One region of the Pseudoalteromonas sp. H103 genome, then DNA from elsewhere that is predicted to be linked to it. Evidence: predicted binding sites of a transcription regulator. Region 1 holds the regulator's gene; the other holds the start of a gene.
What was found. The regulator ArgR, encoded in region 1, controls arginine synthesis, uptake and breakdown. The targets are predictions, from matches to a motif close to ANTGAATANNTATTCANT.

Region 1 (21,908 bases):
ATCAAGCGCACCTGATTGCTCGCCTGATGCGACTAAATCGCAATATAAATCATCAAAATAACGGGGGTGTTTTCTAAGCGCTGCAGATAGCGGTTGGCCAGCTTTAACTTCATCGCCAATGGTCTCCACTAACTTGGCAACGCTTTTGTTAGTAGAACCCGAACCTATCATTTCAATCGCTTGAATGAGTGGTACACCTGCCATCAACATAGTTGCTATTTGTCGTGTGAGTAAAGCTATGTCTTTAGGGGTGATTTTTTGAACGCTTTGAATGCCAAAGAGGGGTTTTGGTTTACGCTTTACTTTTGAAGGTGTAATACCTTGTTTTCGTAGTTGTGCTTTAACAAGTGCAATGCTATTACCTGTAAGTTCACCCTCAAGTCTTTTTCCGCGGGCGCTAACACCAACCCATTGAAAAGTATCTAATTTTTTTTTTGCTTCTTTAGACATCCATTTGACTCTTTGTTTTTAAATAAAAAAGGTAGCTAAATGAGCTACCTTAAATTCAAAGAAATTAAAAAGCTATTAAGGAGCAGCTGCTGGAACGGTACAAGAGCTTGGTAACCAGCTTGCTTTTGCATCTCCTGATACAGAGCCTGTACAAACCCACTCACTGATAGTAAACCCCGATGTGAAATTTGCAGCAGTTGCTGCCGCGGCACCATTCTGAGGAGTTAAAATTATTTTTAAGCCTGCCATGTCGCTCTGACCTGTAGCTTCAATAACACCAGCATCAGACACTGTCATACCACTTACATATTTTGTTGCAACGAAACCTGTATCACAATCATCCGGAGATTGACCAACTTGAGCCTTCTCACTAGCACAAGTTCTTGCTGTACTAGCTGCAAGCATTATCTCAGTCCCTTTTGCTCTAGCTGTATAATCTTGATAAGCAGGTAAAGCTACAGCGGCTAAAATACCGATGATTGCGATAACAATCATTAATTCAATTAGGGTGAAACCCTGTTGTTTTTGAGTCATTGTTTTCATGTTTCCTCTCCTAAAGGATAGATTTTTGTAAGTTAAATCACTTAAGTGGTTAAAACAACCAAACTTAATTTATCTGATTTACTTTACAGTTTTACTTAAAATAAATTTTTATTGCACTTTAGCTTTAGGGTATGAAACACAAAAGCTAGGTGTGAATTCATTATGTTTAGTACTAATTACATAAACATTACTAAATTTGTTGCCAGTTGCAGCAACAATCAGTATAGACATAAATAAAATAGTTTAGTTGCTTAAGTTTTTAATTCTTTTTTTAAAAATTTAGGCAGATTTTAAATCTAATTATTTATGGTTGTTTTTTTTAATAAAATACTACAACAGGATTAGTGTATCATTTTATTTTAGGAATTAGCACGTTACTTTTCCTAAAAAAGCTATTTTATTTAACAAAATGTTACAAAGTAAGCCTTTTGGGTTATTAAATGTCTTTTTGCTTAGCTTGTCAATTAATTAGCATTATTAAAGTTTAAATATAGCTTTAAAATTGCTCAAAACGCATAGATAAATCGATCGATTGTAAGTTTTTTGTTAATGCTCCGCTTGATATAAAATCTACACCCGCTTGCGAGTAAGTTTTTAGGGTTTCTAGGGTCATGTTGCCTGAAACTTCTAATTTGGCGCGTTTATTGGTTAAAACTACAGCTTGTTTAATTTGTTCTACGCTAAAATTATCGAGCATAATTATATCGGCGCCGGCTTCAATCGCTTGTTTAAGTTCTGGGAGTGACTCTACTTCTACTTCTACCGGTTTGTTTGGGTGGTTTTGTTTAGCTTGAGCCACTGCTTTATCAATACCGCCGCACGCTGCTATGTGGTTTTCTTTAATTAAAAACGCATCGAACAGGCCAATACGATGATTTGCGCCGCCACCACATTTTACTGCGTATTTTTGAAGTGCTCTAAGGCCGGGTATTGTCTTGCGGGTATCGAGTAATTGTGTAGTGGTGCCGCTTAGCTCTTTTACATAATGAGCGGTTGTAGTGGCTGTGCCCGATAAGGTTTGTACAAAGTTAAGAGCGGTACGTTCTGCTGTTAATATTGCACGAGCAGAACCTTTGGCAGTAAATAAAGTGCTATTAGCTGTAACAGTATCGCCATCATTTATAAGCACGTTCACTTCAACACTTGGGTCTACTTGTTTAAAAACTTCAATAATGATGTCTTTGCCGCAAAAAACACAATCTTCGCGAGTTATTACTTTGGCGTTTGCTTGCTCATTTTGTGGGATCAGCTGAGCGGTAATATCGCCATCTTGCGCAGTTTGGTAATTTAAATCTTCATCTAAGGCGAGAGAAACAAGTTGGGTAATAAGCGTGTGCGAAATAGACATATGAAGGCTCATAAGTGTTAATAAATTAAGCAAATTTTACTATGTTTAAATAACTAATAGAAGTGCTTTTAGCTGAGAAGGTTTTTTATTAAGCTGCTTATTTAATATGACTAATAAAATTTAGATGGATGAGTGCGCTAAGTTAGCTTATTTACGCAAAGCGCAGTGCGCTATCATTATTTATATAATTCCTTTAGCATCAACCTTATATATTTTGGGATTTAACTAACAAGCGTATTATGAGAATAGATTTAAACGGTGTTGTTACTTCTATAGCGCAGCGCCCTTGTACACACTTTGATGAGCGCCTTGATGAAGCCGATATTTCTTTGTTGGTTATTCATAATATTTCACTGCCCGCAGGGCAGTTTGGTACCCCCTATGTTGATGATCTTTTTATGGGGGTTATTAGTTGTGATGCTCATGCGAGTTTTATTGATTTAAAAGGGCTTCGCGTGTCGGCGCATTGTTTTATTAAACGCACCGGCGAAATTATACAATACGTACCCTTTGCAAAGCGTGCTTGGCATGCGGGGCAATCTGAATTTGATGGTATTACGGCATGTAATAATTTTAGTATTGGTATTGAGCTTGAGGGCACCGATACAACGCCATATACTTGTGCTCAGTACAAGGCATTGGCGCTTATTAGTAAAGCTATAATGCAGCGCTACCCAAAAATTACGCCTTCGCGAATTGTAGGGCATTGCGATATTGCACCTGGGCGCAAAACCGACCCTGGCGAGAGTTTTAACTGGCAATTGTTTTTAAATATGCTTGAGCAACCAAGTTAAGAGAGTTATTTCCATGATTTTAGTTTCAATAATAATTGCACTAATACTCGAGCGCTTAGGTGCACGGTCTAACTATTGGCAAATAAGTTATTACGCCAATGGTTATTTAAAACGTTCTACTAAGCTACTTGATGAAAAAGGTTTATTTGGTTCAGCCACTGGTTTTTTAGTGTGGTTATTTTTACCGGTTATAGCCATCGGGCTTATTTATTTACTATCTGATTTTGTGTTGTGGCAATTGGCTGTAAATATAGCGGTATTACTAGTTTGTTTTGGCTGTGCTAAACAGCGTGCTTTATATAAGTCGTATTTAAATGCATTAACACGTGATGACCAAGCAGCGGCTTCATTGTATGCATTACAAATAGGGCAAAAACATTTAGAGGATGAAGAGGGCGGCGAAACTTTTGGGCAAACACTTGCGTGGGTAAACTTTAGATTTTACTGCGCGGTAATTTTTTGGTTTGTATTATTAGGTGCACCAGGTGCTGTACTTTATGCATTAGTACGAACATTTGCCGACTTAGTACGAGAAGACCACAAGGTTATCTTTGCAAATCGCTTTAAGCTTATTCATAAATTATTATTTTGGCTTGATTGGTTACCGGCAAGAGTTACAAGCTTTGGTTATTTAGTCATTGGTAATTTTAATAAAGGTACCAGTTGCTGGCTACGTTATGTACTTAACTTTAAATCACCAAATCGTGAAGTTGTAACGTGTACAGCCCTCGCTGCAGAACAAGTTGAAAAACGTTATTACGGTTGCACTTACGAGGCAACCTGCATGATCAAGCTCGTTAAGCGTAACGTGCTCTTTTATTTAGTACTTATTGCACTGCTTACATTATTTGGCGGCCTATCTTAAATAATTAGATGCGGGGTAAACCCGCATCTATTATATCGCGCATGCTGCTTTACTCTTAGATAATCAGGTGTGTATAAATAACTGCAGCCTCCTCGTTACTTCATCCTGCTACTAATTTCTTTAATAAATTCAACTAGAGCTAAAACTCTACTCTTTCTGGTCAGACCATTTGTTTTCATCTTATTAACTTTTAGGGACGTTGCCTCAATTGTGCATTGTTTGATCTTCGTTCAAAATGCGTTACGCTACTTTAATTGCTCAAGCTGGCTGTAAATTGACAGCTATTAGGGTTTTTGATACCTTATTGAAAATTTTTGGTATGACCAATTTACCTTTTGGGCAAGTCATCCAACTCTACGCCATGTTTTTAGGGCTTTTGGTATTTATACAACGCGGACGTTGATTCATGTCTTTAAAGATTAAAGCAGCAAAATTATCTGATGTTATTTTACAGCAACTCGAGAACATGATTCTTGAAGGCTCTTTAGCACCAGGTGAAAAGTTGCCACCAGAGCGTGAACTAGCAAAGCAGTTTGAAGTGTCTCGTCCGTCATTGCGTGAGGCAATCCAAAAACTTGAAGCTAAAGGTTTAGTTACGCGTCGCCAAGGTGGCGGTACGTTTGTAAAAAATCAGCTTGAAGAAGGGCTAACCGATCCGTTATTTGAACTGATCAGTAAACATCCTGAATCGCAATTTGATTTACTAGAATTTCGTCATGCACTCGAAGGCATTGCTGCTTACTATGCAGCACTGCGCGGAACCAGCACCGACTTTACCAAAGTAAAACAAAGCTTTGATAAAATTGCTTTAGTTAATGACGATTTACAGCAAAAAGCAAAAGCAATAAATGCCTTTCATTTTAGCGTTGCAGAAGCTTCGCACAATGTTGTTTTATTGCATTTGGTTAGAGGTATGCAAGCGCTGCTTGAGCAAAATGTACTGCAAAATTTAACTGTTTTATTAAAAAAATCAGATATAAGCAGTCAGTTAGCCCAACACAGGCGTTTATTAATGGATGCCGTTATTGATGGCAATCCAGAACAAGCCCGCTTAGCAAGTAACGCGCACTTAGCGTTTATTGAAGAAGCATTACTTGAAGCAGGTAAAGAGCATTCGCGAATTGAACGTAGTTTAAGACGCACAAAACAAAATTAAGCTAATACGCTGTACTTAGAACACACAAAATTAAGTATACGTTGTATTAAATTAACAACATTCGTATTTTAAACATAAGGAAACCTCCATATGTCTGAAGTCAATAAAATTGACGTAGACGCGCTAGAAACACAAGAGTGGTTACAAGCTCTTGAATCAGTTGTGCGCGAAGAAGGTGTTGAACGAGCTCAGTATTTACTTGAGCAAGTGTTAGAGCAAGCCCGTTTAGACGGCGTTGATATGCCAACGGGTATTACCACGAACTACGTTAATACTATTCCAGTAGATCAAGAACCGGCTTACCCAGGTGATGTTAACCTAGAGCGCCGTATTCGTTCGATCATACGTTGGAACGCGATTATGATCGTTCTACGTGCATCGAAAAAAGATCTCGACTTAGGCGGCCATATGGCGTCTTACCAATCATCTGCTGCGTTTTATGAAGTGTGTTTTAACCACTTTTTTAAAGCGCCAAACGAGGTAGACGGTGGTGACTTAGTTTATTACCAAGGCCATATTTCTCCTGGTATTTACGCGCGTGCGTTTGTTGAAGGGCGTTTAAGCGCAGCTCAACTAGATAATTTCCGTCAAGAAGTAGATGGTAAAGGCTTACCTTCATACCCTCACCCTAAATTAATGCCTGAATTTTGGCAGTTCCCTACAGTATCAATGGGCTTAGGTCCTATCGCGTCTATTTACCAAGCGCGTTTCTTAAAATACTTAGACGGACGTGGCTTAAAAGAAACTAAAAACCAACGTGTATATGCGTTTTTAGGTGACGGTGAAATGGATGAGCCAGAATCACGTGGCGCAATCTCGTTTGCTGCACGTGAAAAGCTAGACAACCTATGTTACTTAATTAACTGTAACTTACAGCGTCTAGATGGCCCAGTAATGGGTAATGGTAAAATTATTCAAGAACTAGAAGGCCTATTTAAAGGCGCTGGTTGGAACGTAATTAAAGTTGTATGGGGTAGCGGTTGGGATATCCTTCTTGCTAAAGATACAACAGGTAAATTACTACAATTGATGAACGAAACAATTGATGGCGATTACCAAACATATAAAGCTAAAGATGGCGCGTATGTACGTGAGCATTTCTTTGGTCGTTACCCAGAAACAGCAGCACTTGTTGCAGATATGACGGATGACGAAATTTTTGCACTTAAGCGTGGTGGTCATGAGCCATCAAAACTTTATGCTGCATTTAAAAAGGCCGAGCAAACTAACGACCGTCCTACTGTAATTCTTGCTAAAACTGTTAAAGGTTACGGCATGGGTGAAGCAGCAGAAGGTAAAAACATTGCGCACCAAGTGAAAAAGATGGACATGAGCCATGTTGAACACTTACGTGACCGTTTAGGCCTGCAAGATTTAGTATCTGAAGAGCAAATTAAAGATCTTCCATACTTAACACTTGAAGAAGGTTCAGAAGAATACAAGTACTTACACGCACGTCGTGATGAGCTTAAAGGTTACACACCTACTCGTATTCCTCGCTTTAGCGAAAAATTACAATTGCCAGAAGTAGATGCATTTAAGCCGCTACTTGAAGAGCAAAAGCGTGATATTTCTACAACAATGGGCTTTGTTCGTGCACTTAATATCTTATTAAAAGATAAAGGCATTGGTAAAAACATCGTACCAATTATTGCAGATGAGGCGCGTACGTTTGGTATGGAAGGTTTATTCCGCCAAATCGGTATTTACAACCCACATGGCCAAAACTACACCCCTCAAGACCGTGATATTGTTTCTTACTACAAAGAAGCTACATCAGGGCAAGTACTTCAAGAAGGTATTAACGAGCTAGGTGCAATGTCGTCATGGGTAGCTGCTGCAACATCATACAGCACTAACGATTTACCAATGATCCCGTTCTACATTTACTATTCTATGTTTGGTTTCCAACGTGTTGGCGACATGGCATGGATGGCGGGGGATCAACAAGCACGTGGTTTCTTATTAGGTGCTACTGCGGGTCGTACAACGCTAAATGGTGAAGGTCTACAGCACGAAGATGGTCACAGCCATATTCTTGCAAACACGGTTCCTAACTGTATTTCTTACGATCCTACTTACGCATTTGAAGTAGCAGTAATTGTACAAGATGGTATTCGTCGTATGTACGGTGACGACCAAGAAAACATTTACTACTACCTAACGCTTATGAACGAAAACTACCATCAGCCAGCTATGCCAGAAGGCGCTGAAGAAGGTATTCGTAAAGGTATCTACAAACTTGAAAGCTACGAAGGTAAAAAAGCCAACGTACAGCTATTAAGCTCAGGTACTATCATGACTGAAGTGCGTAAAGCTGCTGCAATTTTAAGTGATGATTACGGCATTGCATCAGACGTTTACTCTGTAACGTCATTCAATGAGCTTACGCGTGATGGTCAAGATGTTGAACGTTTCAACATGCTTAACCCAGAAAGCGAGCAAAAAACAGCTTACATTACGAGCGTATTAAACGACTCAGTAACTGTAGCCGCAACTGATTACATGAAAAACTACGCAGAACAAGCACGTTCATTTATTCCAAGCAGCAACTATAAGGTGCTTGGTACAGATGGTTACGGACGTTCTGATAGCCGTGAAAACTTACGTCGTCACTTTGAAGTTAACGCAAGCTACGTTGTTGTTGCTACGTTATCTGAACTTGCTAAACGCGGTGAAGTTGAAAAGTCAGTGGTTGTTGAAGCGATTAAAAAGTTCGACATTGACACAAATAAACTAAACCCACTGTACGCATAAGAGGTTTGCAATGAGTATTGAAATTAATGTACCAGATATCGGTGGCGATGAAGTTGAAGTAACCGAAATCTTAGTAAGTGTTGGCGACAAAGTAGATGTTGATCAATCGCTACTAACCGTTGAAGGCGACAAAGCCTCAATGGAAGTACCTGCTGCACAAGCAGGTACAGTTAAAGAAATTAAAGTAAGCGAAGGCGACACTGTTACAACAGGCACGCTAATTATGATTTTTGAAGGCGAAGAGACTGGTTCACAAAGCGAGCCAGAAGCGCCGACTAAAACTGAAGCTGCTGCACCTGCAGAGGCTTCAGGTTCTTCAACTAAAGAAGTCACGGTACCAGATATTGGTGACGACGAAGTTGAAGTAACAGAAATCATGGTTGCCGTTGGCGATACTGTTGAAGAAGAACAATCTATTTTAAACGTTGAAGGCGATAAAGCCGCAATGGAAGTACCAGCACCATTTGCTGGTACTGTAAAAGAGATTAAAGTAACCGAAGGCGACAAAGTAAAAACAGGCTCTTTAGTGTTTGTTTTTGAAGTTGCCGGTTCAAGTGGACCCGCATCAGATGCACCTAAGCAAGAGTCTGCACCAGCAGAAACTGCTCAAAGTGCACAGCCAAGCACAAAAGAAGTAAATGTACCTGATATTGGCGATGATGAAGTTGAAGTAACTGAAATCATGGTTGCTGTTGGCGATAGCGTAGAAGAAGAGCAATCTATCTTAAACGTTGAAGGCGACAAAGCAGCAATGGAAGTACCAGCACCATTTGCAGGCACAGTTAAAGAAATTAAAATTGCAGCGGGCGATAAAGTAAAAACAGGTTCGCTTATTTTTGTATTTGAAGTTGCCGGCAGTGCACCTGCAAAAGCTTCTGCACCTGCAGAGCAAAAGCCAGCTGCAGCACCTGCAAAAACCGAGTCTGCGCCAGCTCAAGCTGCACCTGCGGCTAAAGCAAGCGATGAAGGTTTTGAAAACAACAGCGCATATGCCCATGCATCGCCAGTTGTTCGCCGTTTAGCGCGTGAGTTTGGTATTAACCTAGCAAACGTTAAAGGCTCAGGTCGTAAAAACCGTGTAGTAAAAGAAGACGTGCAAAACTATGTTAAAAACTTAGTTAAGCAAGTTGAATCAGGCCAATTACCAGCAGGTAAAGGCAATGCGGGCGGTAGTGAGCTTGGTTTAATTCCGTGGCCTAAAGTAGATTTTGCTAAGTTTGGCGAAATTGAAGAGAAGAAACTATCTCGCATTCAAAAGCTATCAGGTAAAAACTTACACCGTAACTGGGTACAAATCCCGCATGTTACACAGTTTGACGAAGCTGATATCACAAGCCTTGAAGTATTCCGTAAAGAGCAAAACGTGTTAAGCGAGAAGAAAAAGCTTGGCGTTAAAATCACTCCTCTTGTATTTGTGATGAAAGCGGTAGCTAAAGTACTTGCTGAATTCCCAACGTTTAATGCATCACTTTCTGAAGATGGCGAAAGCTTAATTCTTAAGAAGTACATAAACGTAGGTGTTGCAGTAGATACGCCTAATGGCTTAGTTGTTCCGGTATTTAAAGACGTGGACAAAAAAGGCATTATGGAATTATCTCGCGAGCTAATGGATATTTCTAAAAAGGCACGTGAAGGTAAGCTAACGTCATCTGATATGCAGGGCGGCTGTTTTACTATTTCAAGCTTAGGCGGTATTGGCGGTACGGCATTTACGCCGATTGTTAATGCACCAGAGGTGGCTATTTTAGGTGTATCTAAATCTGAAATGAAACCTAAGTGGAATGGTAAAGACTTTGAACCTAAACTAATGGTTCCGCTATCTATGTCGTACGATCACCGTGTGATTGACGGTGCACTAGCTGCACGCTTTACAGCAACGCTTGCTAGCTACATGAGCGACATACGTCAATTAGTGATGTAATCGCTACAATATGAACAAAATCAAATCCCAGCCAGTTGTTTTTAGCTGGGATTTTTACTATATGCAATGATACAATCTTTGCACTATTTGTGAATTGCTCTGATTTTCTGCCCATGCAGAAACATGGCAGTTAAATTTTAGGGCTGTGTCCCGTTCAAACAATTAAGGTAATAGCATGAGCAACGAATTAAAAACTCAAGTTGTTGTACTAGGCGGTGGTCCTGGTGGTTACTCTGCGGCTTTCCGTGCTGCTGACTTGGGCTTAGAAGTTACATTAGTAGAATCTCGTGAAACATTAGGTGGTGTATGTCTTAATGTTGGTTGTATTCCTTCAAAAGCACTTTTACACGTAGCTAAAGTGATTGATGACGCTGCAGAAATGTCATCTCACGGTGTTACTTTTGGCGCTCCGCAAATTGATTTAGACAAAATTCGCTCTTGGAAAGAGTCGGTTGTTGGCCAGCTTACTGGTGGCTTAGACGGCATGGCTAAGATGCGTAAAGTTAAAGTTGTACCAGGTTACGGTAAGTTTACTGGCAGCAACACTTTAGACGTTGAAGGTGCTGACGGCACAACAACTATTACATTTGATAATGCAATTATTGCTGCGGGTTCTAAACCTGTAAGCTTACCGTTCATCCCAGAAGATGACCGTGTAATTGATTCAACGGGCGCATTAGAGCTTAAAGACATTCCAGAGAAGCTACTTGTTTTAGGCGGTGGTATTATCGGTCTTGAAATGGGTACTGTTTACCGCGCATTGGGTTCTGACATTGATGTTGTTGAGTTTGCAGACCAGTTAGTTCCGGCTGCGGATAAAGATATCATCAAGATTTACCAAAAATACGTAAGCAAAAAATTCAATGTTATGCTTTCAACTAAAGTTGTTGGCGTTGAAGCGAAAGACGATGGCTTATACGTTACTTTTGAAGGTAAAAATGCACCAGCTGAACCAGTACGTTACGACAAAGTACTTGTTGCAGTAGGCCGTACGCCTAACGGTAACTTGCTTGATGCTGATAAGGCAGGTGTTAATGTAGATGAGCGTGGCTTTATTAATGTTGATAAGCAACTTAAAACAAACGTAGACCACATTTTTGCGATTGGTGACTTAGTTGGCCAGCCTATGCTTGCGCATAAAGCGGTACATGAAGGCCATGTTGCTGCTGAAGTTATTTCTGGTCAGAAGCATTTCTTCGATCCTAAATGTATTCCTTCAATTGCGTACACTGACCCAGAAATCGCGTGGGTAGGTGTTACTGAGAAAGAAGCAAAAGAGCAAGGCTTAAGCATTGAAACTGCAGTATTCCCGTGGGCAGCATCAGGTCGCGCAATTGCATCTGCTCGTACTGAAGGTTCTACTAAGCTTATCTTTGATAAAGACAGTGGCCGTGTAATCGGTGGTGCTATGGTGGGTATTAACGCAGGCGAAATGCTTGGCGAAATCGGCTTAGCAGTTGAAATGGGCGCAGACGGTGAAGATTTAGCACTTACTATTCATGCTCACCCAACATTGAACGAGTCTATTGGCCTTGCAGCTGAAATTTTTGAAGGTTCAATCACTGATTTACCAAACAAAAAAGCGGTTAAAAAGAAGAAGTAATTTAACTTTTTAATTTAGTTTTTAAAAACCCAGCTTTTGCTGGGTTTTTGTTTTTATAGCCGCCAATTAAAAATAAATAAAACAAAACTAGCTTTTGTTGGTATCGTTTTTTATTTTGAGCTGATAGCTGATAGCTGATAGCTGATAGCTGATAGCTGATAGCTGATAGCTGATAGCTGATAGCTGATAGCTGATAGCTGATAGCTGATAGCTGATAGCTGATAGCTGATAGCTGATAGCTGATAGCTGATAGCTGATAGCTGATAGCTGATATCTATTCCCTTTAATTTTAGCTACAATACGCGCCGATCAAATTTAAGGTAATTAATCACTGTGGCCAACTCTTTTAAAAACTCAGTTCTGGCATTACGCGCTCAGCAAATAAGTGAGTCTCGCCGTGAATTCAATGCGCGAGGCGGTAAATTAGATCGCTGTGAGCAGTGCCTAATAGCCAAACATTACTGTATTTGTAAAGGTGTTGAGTACGCTCAGTGCGGTGCTGCTGTATGTTTACTAATGTACCATAACGAAAGTTTTAAGCCGTCTAATACAGGACGATTAATTGCTGAGATTGTTCCTGATAACTATGCATTTAGATGGGATAGAACAGATCCCGATTCTGCTTTTTTAGCTTTAATAAACGATCCTCAATATCAACCGATGGTCGTGTTTCCTGCTGAAGACGTAGAAGAAGGTAGAGCGATTACTGAAGTGAATATTGAATCAGGTAAAAAGCCACTTTTTATATTTTTAGATGGTACGTGGCGCGAAGCTAAAAAAATGATCCGTAAAAGCCCTTATCTAGATAACTTGCCTGTATTGTCTGTTACTGCTGATAAACTATCTGATTATCGCTTACGTGTAGCGCCTCATGCGCATCAACTTGGTACTGCTGAAGTAGGCATTATGGTGCTTGCTCTGGCTGGTGAAGCTGAAGCATCTAAAAAATTAGAAAATCACTTTATAAAGTTTCGCGATGCATACTTATTAGGTAAGCGAAATAAAGGCAGGCCAGCAGTATAATACCAATACGCAATAATACTTAATCATTTTGCAGGGCTAAAGGTATCGCTACCTGCAATAAAAAATCCTCATTTACGATTGCATGGATGCAGAAAGTAGAGCAATGCAGGAGCAATTGCCGAGAACAACTAAATAACGAATTTTTTGCCTAGCTATCAACACGTTTTTCCAGTCTCAAAGTAGATCACTTAATTAAGCTAATTGGTATAATTAAGCTAATTGGTATAATTACTGAATTTTGGGCAAAGAAAAGCGCGCTCTATCTCTAGGCGCGCTTGCGGAATCTTCTAATTTTTTTGCATCCTGCAATTGAACTTAATCAACTCCAATTTTCACTAATCCATGTTTATTACTATATTACTTTTTAGTTCTATGTAATTTAGGCTATCCGGGCCTGTATCCTTTAAATCCTAAAACATCCTGTATGGTAAAAACTATTACCGGTCCTTCTTTGCACTTACTTGTGCTTCCATGTGTTAATCAATCCGTTGTGTTACCTAAAAGGCCTGTCCATTTATTCCTACATCCTGTTAAACAACTTAATCCTCAGTTGCTTCCTTTACGTACCATCCTGATACTATCCTTTGTGCAACAATCCATTGCGATACTCATCCTGAGCCTGTCCTAATTTCCGTGTTGTCCGTAGTAACCTAATCATTGGTTGTTCGAGTAAGCAGTCCATTTCCTTTTACTCGATAAGCATCACTGCTTGGTTGATGTAGTAATTATAATGGCTAACCCTAAGTAAAGTAGGATATAAACTACATTAAACTTCCTTTAATACAATTGTAAGTTTTTAAAAATACATTTAAAACAAAGCGTTAAGCTTTAACTACTGTTTTTTTATAACGTTTTTTACTCATTAGCTGCCATATCCGTGAGATATGTCTTACGCGCAATTTCCTTTTTGGGCGTTATTTACATATTTACATTTATTTAAAGTGTGCACTTTTTAGCTGATCACGGTAGAATTCTTTGATAATAATTACTATTTAGGTGAAGTAATGAAGAAAGCTTTAGCACTGTGTTTGGGGTTAGTTACGTCTATGCCAGCCTTGGCAAGCGATGTGGTTAATATTTATTCTTTTCGTCAGCCATTTTTAATCCAGCCAATTTTAGACGATTTTACAAAGCAAACAGGTATTAAAACCAATGTTGTTTTTGCTAAAAAAGGGCTAATTGAACGTGTAAAGCGTGAGGGAAAGCATAGTAAAGCCGATTTAGTTTTAACATCTAACTTTAGTGCGCTTATTCAGCTTGAGGATTTAAAGCTAACGCAAACGATTAAAAGTGACCGCATTAATACAAATGTACCAGCGGCGTTTCGTGATGGCGATGGCCAATGGGTTGCACTTACCAAGCGTGTGCGTAATGTATATTCATCTAAAGAGCGACTTGGAGCATTACCTGAGCTCACTTACGAAGATTTAGCAGACCCTAAATACCAAGGACAAATTTGTACACGCTCTGGTAAGCATCCGTATAATTTGGGTTTAGTGGCTTCGATGATTGCACACCATGGTGAAGAAAACACAAAATCATGGCTAGAAGGTGTTAAGGCTAACTTAGCTCGTAAGCCACAAGGTAACGATAGAGCGCAAGTAAAGGCGGTTAAAGAAGGCTTGTGTAATTTAGCGCTGGGTAACAGTTACTACCTTGGTAAAATGTTGGAAGATGATTTACAAAAAGCATGGGCTGAGTCTGTTAGTATTAACTTTCCTAACCAAACTAACCGAGGTTCACATATTAATGTGTCGGGTGCGGTTATTACTAAGTATGCTAAAAACCCTAAAAACGCTTTAAAACTCATAGAATACATGACCGATGATAAAGCACAAAATATGTACGCTTCGGTTAATATGGAATATCCGGTTAAACTAGGTGTTGAGATATCAAGTTTGGTTGCCTCTTGGGGAAGCTTCAAAGAAGACAGTTTACCACTTGATGAAATTAGTAAATATCGTCCGTTAGCACTTAAGTTAATTGATGAGGTGAAATTCGATCTTTAATGAATTCTCAATTTAAGCTGTCGAAATGGCAGCTATTTTCGTGGGCAACAGGCTTAATACTGTCGGCCCCGGTGTTTTTTCTATTACTTGAATCCTTACAAGGCGACTCTGAGGTGTTTTCTCACCTTTGGAATACAGTGCTGTGGGATTATATTTTAAATACGGTACTGCTTGTTGTTGGTGTGTCTGTGCTTAGCTGCGTTATTGCGTTACCGCTTGGCTGGCTCACTGCGTATTGTCACTTTCCTGGTAAAAAGCAATTTGAATGGGCACTTATGCTGCCACTTGCTATGCCGACCTACATAATTGCTTATGTTTATACCGACTTACTTGATTACGCAGGCCCTGTTCAAATAGCCCTCAGAGAGTGGTTTGGCTGGCAATCCCCTAACGATTATTGGTTTTTTGATATACGCACTTTACCTGGTGCAATAGTCATGATTGCCTTAGTGCTTTACCCATATTTGTTTTTAATCTTTAAAACGGCTCTTCGTGAACAGTCATTTAAGTTAGTGCAAGCCAGCCAACTAATGGGCTTGTCTCCTTGGCAGAGCTTTTTTAGGGTGAGTTTAGTGCTTTCGCGTGGGGCTATAGTCGCGGCACTTGCACTGATTAGTATGGAAACCATGGCTGACTTTGCAACCGTTAGTTATTTTGCCGTAAGTACATTAACGACTGCAGTTTACGATACGTGGTTTGGTTATTACTCATTAACAGCGGCTGCCAAAATATCGGGTGTCATGCTGCTACTTCTATTTTTAGCATTAATGGCCGAACGCTTTAGTCGCCGCAAGCAAGCCGTGTTTGAGCGCCAATCAGGTGTTAATAGTGAGTCGTTATATATTCTAAAAGGTAAGTCAGCATGGTTAGCTACATTATTTTGTAGTGCTATTTTAATCCTTGCGTTTATTATTCCTATTACTGTGCTTTTGAGTTATGCAATTACTTACTTTGATAAGGCATGGAATGCCGCATTTTTTAGCTACGCGTGGCAAAGCTTAAAAGTGGCAGCAATAGTGAGTGTTGCAACTATTGTATTGAGTATCTTTGTGGTGTTTTATCAACGCGTAGCAAAACAAACATATCCTTTAATACCAGGTCGGTTAGCAAGTACAGGTTATGCGCTACCAGGTACTGTGCTTGCAATTGCGGTGTTACTGCCGCTTACTTTACTAGAAAACTCTATTAATACAGCGCTAGAGCCCTATAACTTAGATATAGGTTTATTACTTACAGGCAGTATTTTAACCATCATACTCGCTTATGTTGTGCGTTTTTATGCCATTGCTCATGGTGCAATAGAGTCAAGCTTTGTACGGATCAGCCCCTCGCTCGATATGGCCAGCCAATCTATGGGTAAAAGCTTAGGGCAAACACTGCGTTTAGTGCATTTACCTTTACTACGAAGAGGGTTACTGACCGCTGCGTTATTAGTGTTTATTGAATGCATGAAAGAACTGCCAGCAGCTTTGCTGTTGCGACCTTTTAACTTTGAAAGTTTAGCGACACATGTTTTTCAGTACGTGAGTGATGAGCAATTAGAGCTTGCGTCTATATCTGCATTATTTATTGTTATTGTTGGGTTTATACCTTTGTATTTTATTAACCGTTCTATGGAGCAGCGCAGTTAAATGAGTAGTTTAATTTTACAAGGCGTGAGCTATCACTACAGTGCCACGCAAGTGTTACATAATTTAGATTTAACGGTTGGTAAGGACGAAATAGTTTGCTTACTTGGTGCCAGTGGTTGTGGCAAAACAACAACATTAAAAGCAATTGCAGGGTTAATAGAGACTAATCAAGGTAGTATATTTATAGATGGTAAGCTTGTAAGTGACGAGCAATCGTTTGTCTCACCAGAGCATCGTAATATAGGAATGATGTTTCAAGATTATGCGTTGTTTCCGCACCTTACAGTGGCCGATAATATTGCGTTTGGGCTAAACAAAACAAATAAAGAGCAAAAGCGCGCGCGTGTTGAGGAAATGCTTAAGTTGGTGCACTTAACCGGCTGTGCAAAACGTTTTCCACATCAGCTCTCTGGTGGGCAGCAGCAACGTGTAGCTATAGCGCGGGCACTGGCTTATAAACCTAGTTTATTATTGCTCGATGAGCCCTTTTCTAATATTGATACGCAAGTGCGTTTTGAGCTTATTGCTGATATCCGTCGCATTATTAAAACGCAGCAAGTGTCAGCTGTATTCGTTACGCACTCAAAAGAAGAGGCCTTTGCTTTTTCAGACACGCTTGCCATTATGCATAGAGGTAAAATAGCTCAGCAGGGCTCACCAGAAGCGCTTTTTGCTATGCCAAAGTCAAAGGAGGTTGCAGAGTTTCTGGGTCAGGGCATATACTTAGACGCACAAGCATTAACAGCAACTGAATATAATACGGCGTTTGGTGTCGTTAAATCGCAAGTTGCGCATACGCACAAAACTAAAAATGGGCAATTATATATTCGCCCTCATCAAATAGAGTTAGCGTGTAAAAATTGCGATGAAAATGGTCAAGCTATTACTATTTTAAGTCGTCGATTTATTGGCTCTGCTTATGTTTATAGTGTTGTAATTGCAGAGCAAGAGATTGAAGTTGCTGCACAATATGGCCAGTCATTTGAGAAAAATGAACAGGTTATTATAAAAATAAAACCCCACACGGTGAATTTTTTCGAATCATAATCAATGTGTTATTCGCTGTGTTATATAAAAAGCTAAGGAATAACAATGGCGCAAGCGCAGTCTGGGATTTGTGCTGAAGCAAACTTACATGGTTTGCACCTATTTTTTAATGTATTTGACGCTCAGGACGAATCGTTGCGTGCAAAACTCAAACGAGTTAGCGCTATTGAGGAGGAGTTTAGCGATCAGTTCTCGGAGTCTATGCTTTCGTGCATGGTTGCTATTGGCGCCCAGTATTGGCCGCATATTTTGCCTGAATATATCCCTAGCGAACTACAAAGCTTTCCTAATATAAACCATAGCGATTTTGTTATGAGTGCCCAGCCATGTGATTTATTTATTCAAATACGCTCAGACCGAGAAGACGTTAACCATTTATTTGCGCTACAAATTTTAAAGTTATTTGCCCCTGATGTTGAGTTGGTGGAGCAAATTCGTAACTTTCGCTTTTTAGATGGTCGTGACTTTAATGGTTTTATTTATGGAGGCAACACGCCACATGGCAGGCAAAAGCGTGCAACTGCTTTAGTTAATAAGCCAAATAGTTTTGAAGATCAGGGCAGTTATATTCATGTGCAGCGTTTTAAACACGACCTAACTGTATGGCAGCACTTATCACTGAGCGAGCAAGAGCAAATTATGGGGCGTACGCGTTTAGATAATACACTCATTGAGCCAGCTATTAGCACTAGTCATGCATCGCGAAGTGAATTAAAAGATGAAAATGGTCATGCGTTATTACTCAATCAAAGCATGCCTTATGGCGATGTTTATGAGCAAGGAATGCTAAGTATTACTTGCTCTGCATCGGGTGGTGCGTTTGAAAAGGTACTTACGAGTCGCTTAGGGACAGGGGAGTGTTATGACCATTGGCTTGATTTTACTCAAGCCGATATGGGGTCTGCGTTTTTTGCACCCTCAATTGGTTTTTTAAAGCAGCTTTAAACCGTATCAAATAAAATACGAACGCGCTCCAGCGTAATGTCTATTTCTGATATTTTTGCTGGAGCAATAAATATGGTGTCATCACCTGCAATAGTTCCTAAAACACCATCCGCTTTACCTAATGAGTCCAGTAAACGTGCAATTAATTGTGCAGCCCCAGGGCTTGTCGTGATGATAATCATCATTTCATTATGCATAATATCAATTACAAGCTGACGCAGCGGGCTTTTAGCTGTTGGTACACCCATTTCGGCCGGTAAGCAGTAAACCATTTCTTGCTTTGCGTTACGTGTACGTACAGCACCAAACTTGCTTAACATACGCGACACTTTACTTTGGCTTATATTGTCAAAGCCTTGTTCTTTTAGAGCATCGACTATTTCGCCTTGAGAGCCAAAGTTTTCTTCTTTTAAAAGGGATTTAAACGCTTTAACTAACGCTTCTTGTTTATCTTGTGGTTGCATAGTCTTTATTCATTTTTATTATTTATAATGCAAATTCTACACAAAAATGAATAATTATGCAGCAGTTGTTTAGTTAACTTGCCAGTTTGATGCGATAAACGAGCAAAGTTTACAACTATGGTCGAAAATATACCTGAAATAAGCAGGATAAATTTGTTTTTAGTCGCTAATTTCATTATCTTAAGAGCCACAAATATTTCCTACCTCAAATTACGGAGAATTCCAATGAAAGTTGCTGTATTAGGTGCTGCAGGCGGTATCGGTCAAGCGTTGTCTTTATTATTAAAAACAGGCTTACCAGCTGGCTCTGAATTATCACTTTACGATGTTGCACCAGTAGTACCAGGTGTTGCTGTTGATCTTTCTCACATCCCAACAGATGTTAAAGTTGCAGGCTTTGGCGCAGACGATTTAAATAAAGCGCTTGAAGGTTCTGATATCGTACTTATCCCAGCGGGTATGCCACGTAAGCCAGGTATGGATCGTGCGGATTTATTCAACGTAAATGCCGGCATCATCAAAACATTAGCTGAAGGCATTGTTGCAAGCTGTCCTAAAGCGTTTGTAGGTATTATTACAAACCCAGTAAATGGCACTGTGCCAATTGTTGCTGAAGTATTTAAAAAAGCAGGTACTTACGACGCTAAACGCGTATTTGGTATTACTACACTTGACGTGATTCGTTCAGAAGCTTTTGTTGCTGAACTTAAAGGCGTAGACGTAGCAACTGTTAAAGTACCAGTAATTGGCGGTCACTCAGGCACAACTATTCTTCCTCTACTTTCTCAAGTTGAAGGCGTAAGCTTTACTGATGAAGAAGTAGCTGCACTTACTCCACGTATCCAAAACGCAGGTACTGAAGTTGTAAATGCTAAAGCGGGTGGTGGTTCTGCTACATTATCTATGGGTGCTGCTGCTGCGCGTTTTTGTATGTCTTTAGTTAAAGGCCTACAAGGTGAAGACGTAGTAGATTACGCATATGTTGCTGTTGAAAATGGCGATGCAGAGTACTTTGCTCACCCAGTACGTTTAGGTAAAAACGGCGTAGAAGAAATTCTTTCTTACGGCGAGCTAAGCGCATTTGAAGAAAAAGCTAAAAACGATATGCTTGAAACACTGAAAAAAGACATCAAAGAAGGTGTTGATTTCATGGCGTAATAGCCAATTGAGTATAAAAAAGCCTGCATTTGCAGGCTTTTTTGTTGCTCGAGATTTGTTTACTCTTAATCAAAATTAAGATGCATACTAAGGTTAGTGATCCCGGTCAACGGCTATACGGGCTAAGCTGACTAATGCTTGTTTGTATTTAGATTCAGGTAAAAAGTCTAAGCAAGCAATCGCTTTATCGGCTTCAAGCTCTGCTTTTTGCATTGTAAACTCAAGCGCATTGGTTTGTTTGAGCGTAGATAAAATCTCTTCTAAATGCTCCATACCATTACTGTGTTCAATAGCATTACGAATTAATTGTGTTTGATGTGTATTGCCATGTTGCATTGCATATATAAGTGGCAAAGTTGGCTTACCTTCGGCTAAATCATCACCTATATTTTTACCTAATTGATCAGCATCTGCATTGTAATCAAGTACGTCATCAACAAGCTGAAAAGCAGTACCTAAATGCATACCGTATAAATTAAGTGCTTCAAGTGTTGATTGATCTTGCTCGGTAATAATTGCAGCTAGGCCTGTAGCAGCCTCAAATAATTTAGCTGTTTTAGAATAAATAACCTGCATGTAGCTAGCTTCGGTAGTATCGGGATCGTTACAATTCATTAATTGCAGTACTTCGCCCTCAGCTATAATGTTAGTTGCATCCGCTAGGACCTGCATAACCTGCATTTTACCAAGGCCAACCATTAGCTGAAAAGAGCGAGTATAAATAAAGTCACCCACAAGCACGCTAGCTGCATTACCAAATTCAGCATTTGCTGTAGGTGTGCCTCGGCGTAAGTTAGACTCATCTACAACGTCATCGTGTAATAGCGTTGCGGTATGAATAAACTCAACAATTGTTGCAAGCGTAATATGATCTTTGCCCTGATAGCCTAAAGCTCTGGCAGCTAATATAGCCAGCATTGGACGCACGCGCTTACCACCGCTGTTTACAATGTATAAACCTAGTTGGTTAACTAACGCCACATCTGAGCGCATTTGCGCATGTATAAGTTGATTGACGTCATTCATATCGCTTTCGATTAACGCCTGGATAGCTTTTATATCCATTGATCTCCGAGCCAATTTTTATGTGTGAACGGCGCAGATTGTACAACAAAAAATGCACTAGCTCGATATTTTGTGACGATTGATTGAAAAAACACTATTAAAGTACTTAATTTAGACTGAATTAGCCAAGATAACTGTTTAATTGATAACCAAATCGCAGTGTCAGTTACGATTAGTTATTGTACTGTTGACGGGTTGTTTGCCTACATAAAATAATTTTAAGCAAGGGCTAAAAAGCGCTTGGCAAAAGGCCTAATTAATATAAAATGGGGGAAATATTGAATTGCTCTCAATGCAGCTACTTTTTATTCATTTTAATTACAAAATAGGCTTGCTAGTTATTTCGCGTTAGCGTAAACTTCGCGCCCTATCGAAGAATATTTTAGTTGCGTCGATTTGAGGGCGCACAGACGGAGTTAATTATGTACGCGGTTTTCCAAAGTGGTGGTAAACAGCATCGTGTGACTGAAGGTCAAACGATTCGTCTTGAAAAATTAGACGTTGAAACTGGTGCGGCAGTAGAATTTGATTCAGTACTTTTAGTTGCTGATGGTGAGAAAATCGAGATCGGTGTACCGTTCGTAAACGGTGGTAAAGTAACAGCTGAGGTTGTTTCACATGGTCGCGGTGAGAAGATTAAGGTTGTTAAATTTAGACGCCGTAAGCATTCTCGTAAGCAAATGGGCCATCGTCAATGGTTCACTGAAGTTAAAATCACTGGCATTAGCGCTTAATTAGAGGTACTTAGAAATGGCACATAAAAAAGCAGCTGGTAGTACTCGTAACGGTCGCGATTCAGAAAGCAAACGCCTAGGTGTTAAGCGTTTTGGTGGCGAATCAGTTCTAGCGGGTAGCATCATTGTTCGTCAACGTGGAACTCGTTTCCACCCTGGCGCAAACGTAGGTATCGGTAAAGACCACACTATCTTCGCAAAAGCAGATGGTAAAGTTCAATTTGAACAAAAAGGTCCTTTAAACCGTAAATACGTAACTATCGTAGCTGAGTAATCAGTAAGGTAGTTAAAAACCCCGCCTTTGCGGGGTTTTTTGTTTTGTAGTCCAGTCAAATATATACCCAAGCCTGCATTTGCGTTGGCTTGGGTATATAATAGAGTTATTAAACAAGCCA
Region 2 (3,432 bases), on a different contig from region 1:
ATGGCCGACTTAGCACACGAAATAAATTGTCATTTTCATGTAGATGCAGCGTGGGGGGGGGCGACTCTTTTATCGCAAACACACCGCCCACTTTTAAAAGGGATTGAGCGCGCAGACTCTATTACCATAGATGCACACAAACAAATGTATGTACCAATGGGCGCGGGTTTAGTGCTGTTTAAGGACCCTGCGGCAACCGATGCAATTGAGCATCACGCTGAGTATATATTACGTAAAGGTTCAAAAGATTTAGGTAGTCATACACTTGAAGGCAGCCGGCCTGGTATGGCTATGTTAGTACATGCATGCTTACGCGTTATTGGTCGTAAAGGCTATGAAATGCTAATTGATCGCAGCATTAAAAAAGCACATTATTTTGCTGATTTAATAAAAGCTGATGAAGATTTTGAGCTTATTTCAGAGCCAGAACTGTGCTTATTAACCTACCGCTACGTGCCTAAACAAATTAAGGAAGCTATTGCAGAAGCTGATGAAAAAACACGTATTGATATTTTTGCATCGCTCAATCGTTTTACTGCCAGTATGCAAAAACGCCAGCGTGAATCGGGTCGTTCGTTTGTATCGCGAACACGTTTAACACCCGTTCAATATGACAACCAGCCTACAGTTGTATTCAGGGTGGTACTTGCTAATCCACTTACCTCAGGTAAAATTTTGAAAGAAATTTTAACTGAGCAAAAAGAGTTAGCAAAATCAGATCCGGTATTTAAAAAGTACTTAAGTAAATATATGAAGTAGCGTTAAAGTAGTTGCTAAAAAGGCACCAATTGGCGCCTTTTTTGCTTTTTAATGCGTAATTACTTTAAGCGTTAAAGCAATTGGCCTTAATAATGTCAGTAATCATTTTTTGCGATGGTGTTATTTTTTCCATAGCTAAAAACTCATCAGGCTGATGAGCTTGGTTAATAGAGCCAGGCCCCATCACTATTGTTTCACAGCCAAGCTGTTGTATAAAAGGTGCTTCAGTACAATAGTTTACTGCAACCGCTTTTTGTCCCGCTATTTTCTCTGCCATTTTTACTAAGGCGCTGTCGGTGCTACCACTAAATGCAGGTATAGGATCGTGTAAATCAATTACACTAACTGCATTAGGGTATTGCTCATTAATCTCTTTAGTTGCATCAATAAGTAATGCTTGTAAGTCTTTTATACTTAGCCCGGGTAATGGGCGCATATCTATGTGCATTTCACAGCAGCCGCAAATTCTATTTGCGTTATCGCCACCATGTATATGGCCCAAATTTAACGTAGGGTAGGGAATTTTGAAGTGCTCTACTGAATATTTATTCTTTAATAGCTCTTTTAAGTTTAGTAATTTTGTAGTCACTTTATGCATTACTTCGATGGCGTTAAGACCACGTTCGGGATCGGAGCTATGGCCAGAACGACCGACAACTCTTATTGCAGTACTCATATGCCCTTTGTGTGTAAATACTGGTGTCATATCAGTAGGTTCGCCAATTATACAGCGAGCAGGTTTTAAATTTGGATGCTTACAAATTTGCTGAGCACCCGCCATTGTCGTTTCTTCATCAGCAGTGGCGAGTATTAAAATTGGCTGGGTTTGTTGCTTTTCATCAAGTTCACTAATTGCTTGCAGCACAAAAGCAAAAAAGCCCTTCATATCAATGCTACCTAAGCCATACAACTTATTATTGTGTTCCGTTAGTTTAAATGGATCGTGATTCCAACGGCTATCATCAAAAGGCACAGTATCGGTGTGTCCTGCAAGCATTAAACCACCATCACCTTGGCCGCGCTTAGCTAATAAGTTATAGCGGCCTTTACCACCTTCTAACTCTATAATTTCACAAGTAAAGCCTAAGCTTTCACACCACTGTGCAAGTAGTTCAATTACGTTTTTATTACTCATACAAAGCGTATCTTCTATTGCGCTGATAGAAGGAGCGGCAATGAGTTGTTGGTACATAGAGATAAACGAAGGCAAAGGCATAAAAAAATCCAAAATTATTATTCAATTTAATTGCATAACAATATAAAAGTATTTATGATGAATATCAATTCACTTTTTAAGCATAAATATATTAAAGTAAAGCTATGACAATAATGCGACGATAATCTACAAATTCATTAAATTAAGTCTTAATTTAGCGATTTAGCTAACTTAAGCGAACAACATATATATTTAGCAATACATTTTAAAATAACGAGTAATCAATGAATGTAGTAATTATTGGCGCAAGCGGTTACAGCGGCGCAGAGTTAGCAAGCTTAGTTGCTAATCACCCACACCTTAAATTAGCAGGTTGTTATGTATCTGAAGGTAGTTTAGATAAAAATAAATTGCTAAGCGATCTTTATCCTGAGCACCTAGGCTTACTCGATACGCCTTTACTCCCTCTTAGCGCTTCAGCATTTGATGACATTAACAATAGCGCTGACTATGTTTGTTTATGTACAGATCATAAGGTAAGTGTTGATTTAGCACCCCAATTTTTAGCTATGGGAAAAAAGGTATTTGATTTATCAGGTGGCTACCGCCTAGCAAGCAACGACGATTACGTTACTTACTATGGTTTTGAGCATCAACATCCTGAACTATTAAACGAAGCGGCCTACGGTTTAGCTGAATGGAATAGTGATGCTATAGCAAATGCACAACTCGTTGCAGTGGCAGGTTGCTACCCGACTGCGGCACTCAACGCACTAAAACCTCTTAAACAAGCTGATTTATTAAGTGATGAAAATATTATTATTAATGCGGTATCGGGTGTAACGGGAGCTGGGCGAAAAGCAAGCGTAGGTACTCACTTTTGTGAAGTGTCGCTGGTTCCATATGGTTTGTTTAACCACCGCCACGGTCCAGAGATTGAACAGCACTTAGGTCACAAAGTGCTATTTACTCCGCATTTAGGTAATTTTCCGCGTGGTATTTTAGAAACTATTTATGTACAGCTTAAGCTTGGCGTTACCAAGGAAAACGTTTTAGACGCTTATAAAGTACTTGCAGATGAGCCATTGATTCGTCTACTCGAAAATAAAATACCGTCTATTAAAGGTGTTGCACAACAACCGTATGTTGATATTGGTTGGCAACAACAAGGGACGCAGTTAATCGTTATGTCTGCTATTGATAATTTATTAAAAGGCGCTGCAGGCCAAGCATTACAATGTATTAACTTATCCATGAATTTAAAACACACTACTGGCTTAAAAGGGGCGTTTTAAATGAGCAAAAAAACGTGGGTAATTAAACTCGGTGGTGCAGTACTTAATATAGAAAATGCAGCAAAAGCTTTGTTTGATGTATTAAATGAGCAAAACAATGATGAGTTTGTCATCGTGCATGGAGGCGGTTCTTTAGTTGATACATGGCTAAAGCAAGCAGGCTTTGCTAGTGCAAAGCACCAGGGCTTGCGTATCAGCCCAAAAGAGCAAATGCCTTATATT

Region 2: the regulator ArgR is predicted to act here: its motif matches at 2,032-2,049, upstream of argC (N-acetyl-gamma-glutamyl-phosphate reductase).

Annotation. Positions count from the first base shown of each region.
Region 1 covers NZ_LOFG01000016.1:289,444-311,351, forward strand. Annotated here, with positions in the region: gene ATS74_RS13500 (type II secretion system F family protein) at 1-450, opposite strand, end outside; gene ATS74_RS13505 (pilin) at 526-993, opposite strand; gene nadC (carboxylating nicotinate-nucleotide diphosphorylase) at 1,490-2,341, opposite strand; gene ampD (1,6-anhydro-N-acetylmuramyl-L-alanine amidase AmpD) at 2,581-3,135, shown strand; gene ampE (beta-lactamase regulator AmpE) at 3,149-4,000, shown strand; gene pdhR (pyruvate dehydrogenase complex transcriptional repressor PdhR) at 4,407-5,156, shown strand; gene aceE (pyruvate dehydrogenase (acetyl-transferring), homodimeric type) at 5,247-7,913, shown strand; gene aceF (pyruvate dehydrogenase complex dihydrolipoyllysine-residue acetyltransferase) at 7,924-9,834, shown strand; gene lpdA (dihydrolipoyl dehydrogenase) at 10,010-11,437, shown strand; gene ATS74_RS13545 (tRNA-uridine aminocarboxypropyltransferase) at 11,771-12,460, shown strand; gene ATS74_RS13550 (Fe(3+) ABC transporter substrate-binding protein) at 13,465-14,469, shown strand; gene ATS74_RS13555 (ABC transporter permease) at 14,469-16,100, shown strand; gene ATS74_RS13560 (ABC transporter ATP-binding protein) at 16,101-17,147, shown strand; gene ATS74_RS13565 (Dyp-type peroxidase) at 17,193-18,092, shown strand; gene argR (transcriptional regulator ArgR) at 18,089-18,556, opposite strand; gene mdh (malate dehydrogenase) at 18,782-19,714, shown strand; gene ispB (octaprenyl diphosphate synthase) at 19,808-20,779, opposite strand; gene rplU (50S ribosomal protein L21) at 21,202-21,513, shown strand; gene rpmA (50S ribosomal protein L27) at 21,530-21,787, shown strand.
Region 2 covers NZ_LOFG01000012.1:507,467-510,898, reverse strand. Annotated here, with positions in the region: gene panP (pyridoxal-dependent aspartate 1-decarboxylase PanP) at 1-759, shown strand, start outside; gene argE (acetylornithine deacetylase) at 824-1,975, opposite strand; gene argC (N-acetyl-gamma-glutamyl-phosphate reductase) at 2,200-3,210, shown strand; gene argB (acetylglutamate kinase) at 3,211-3,432, shown strand, end outside.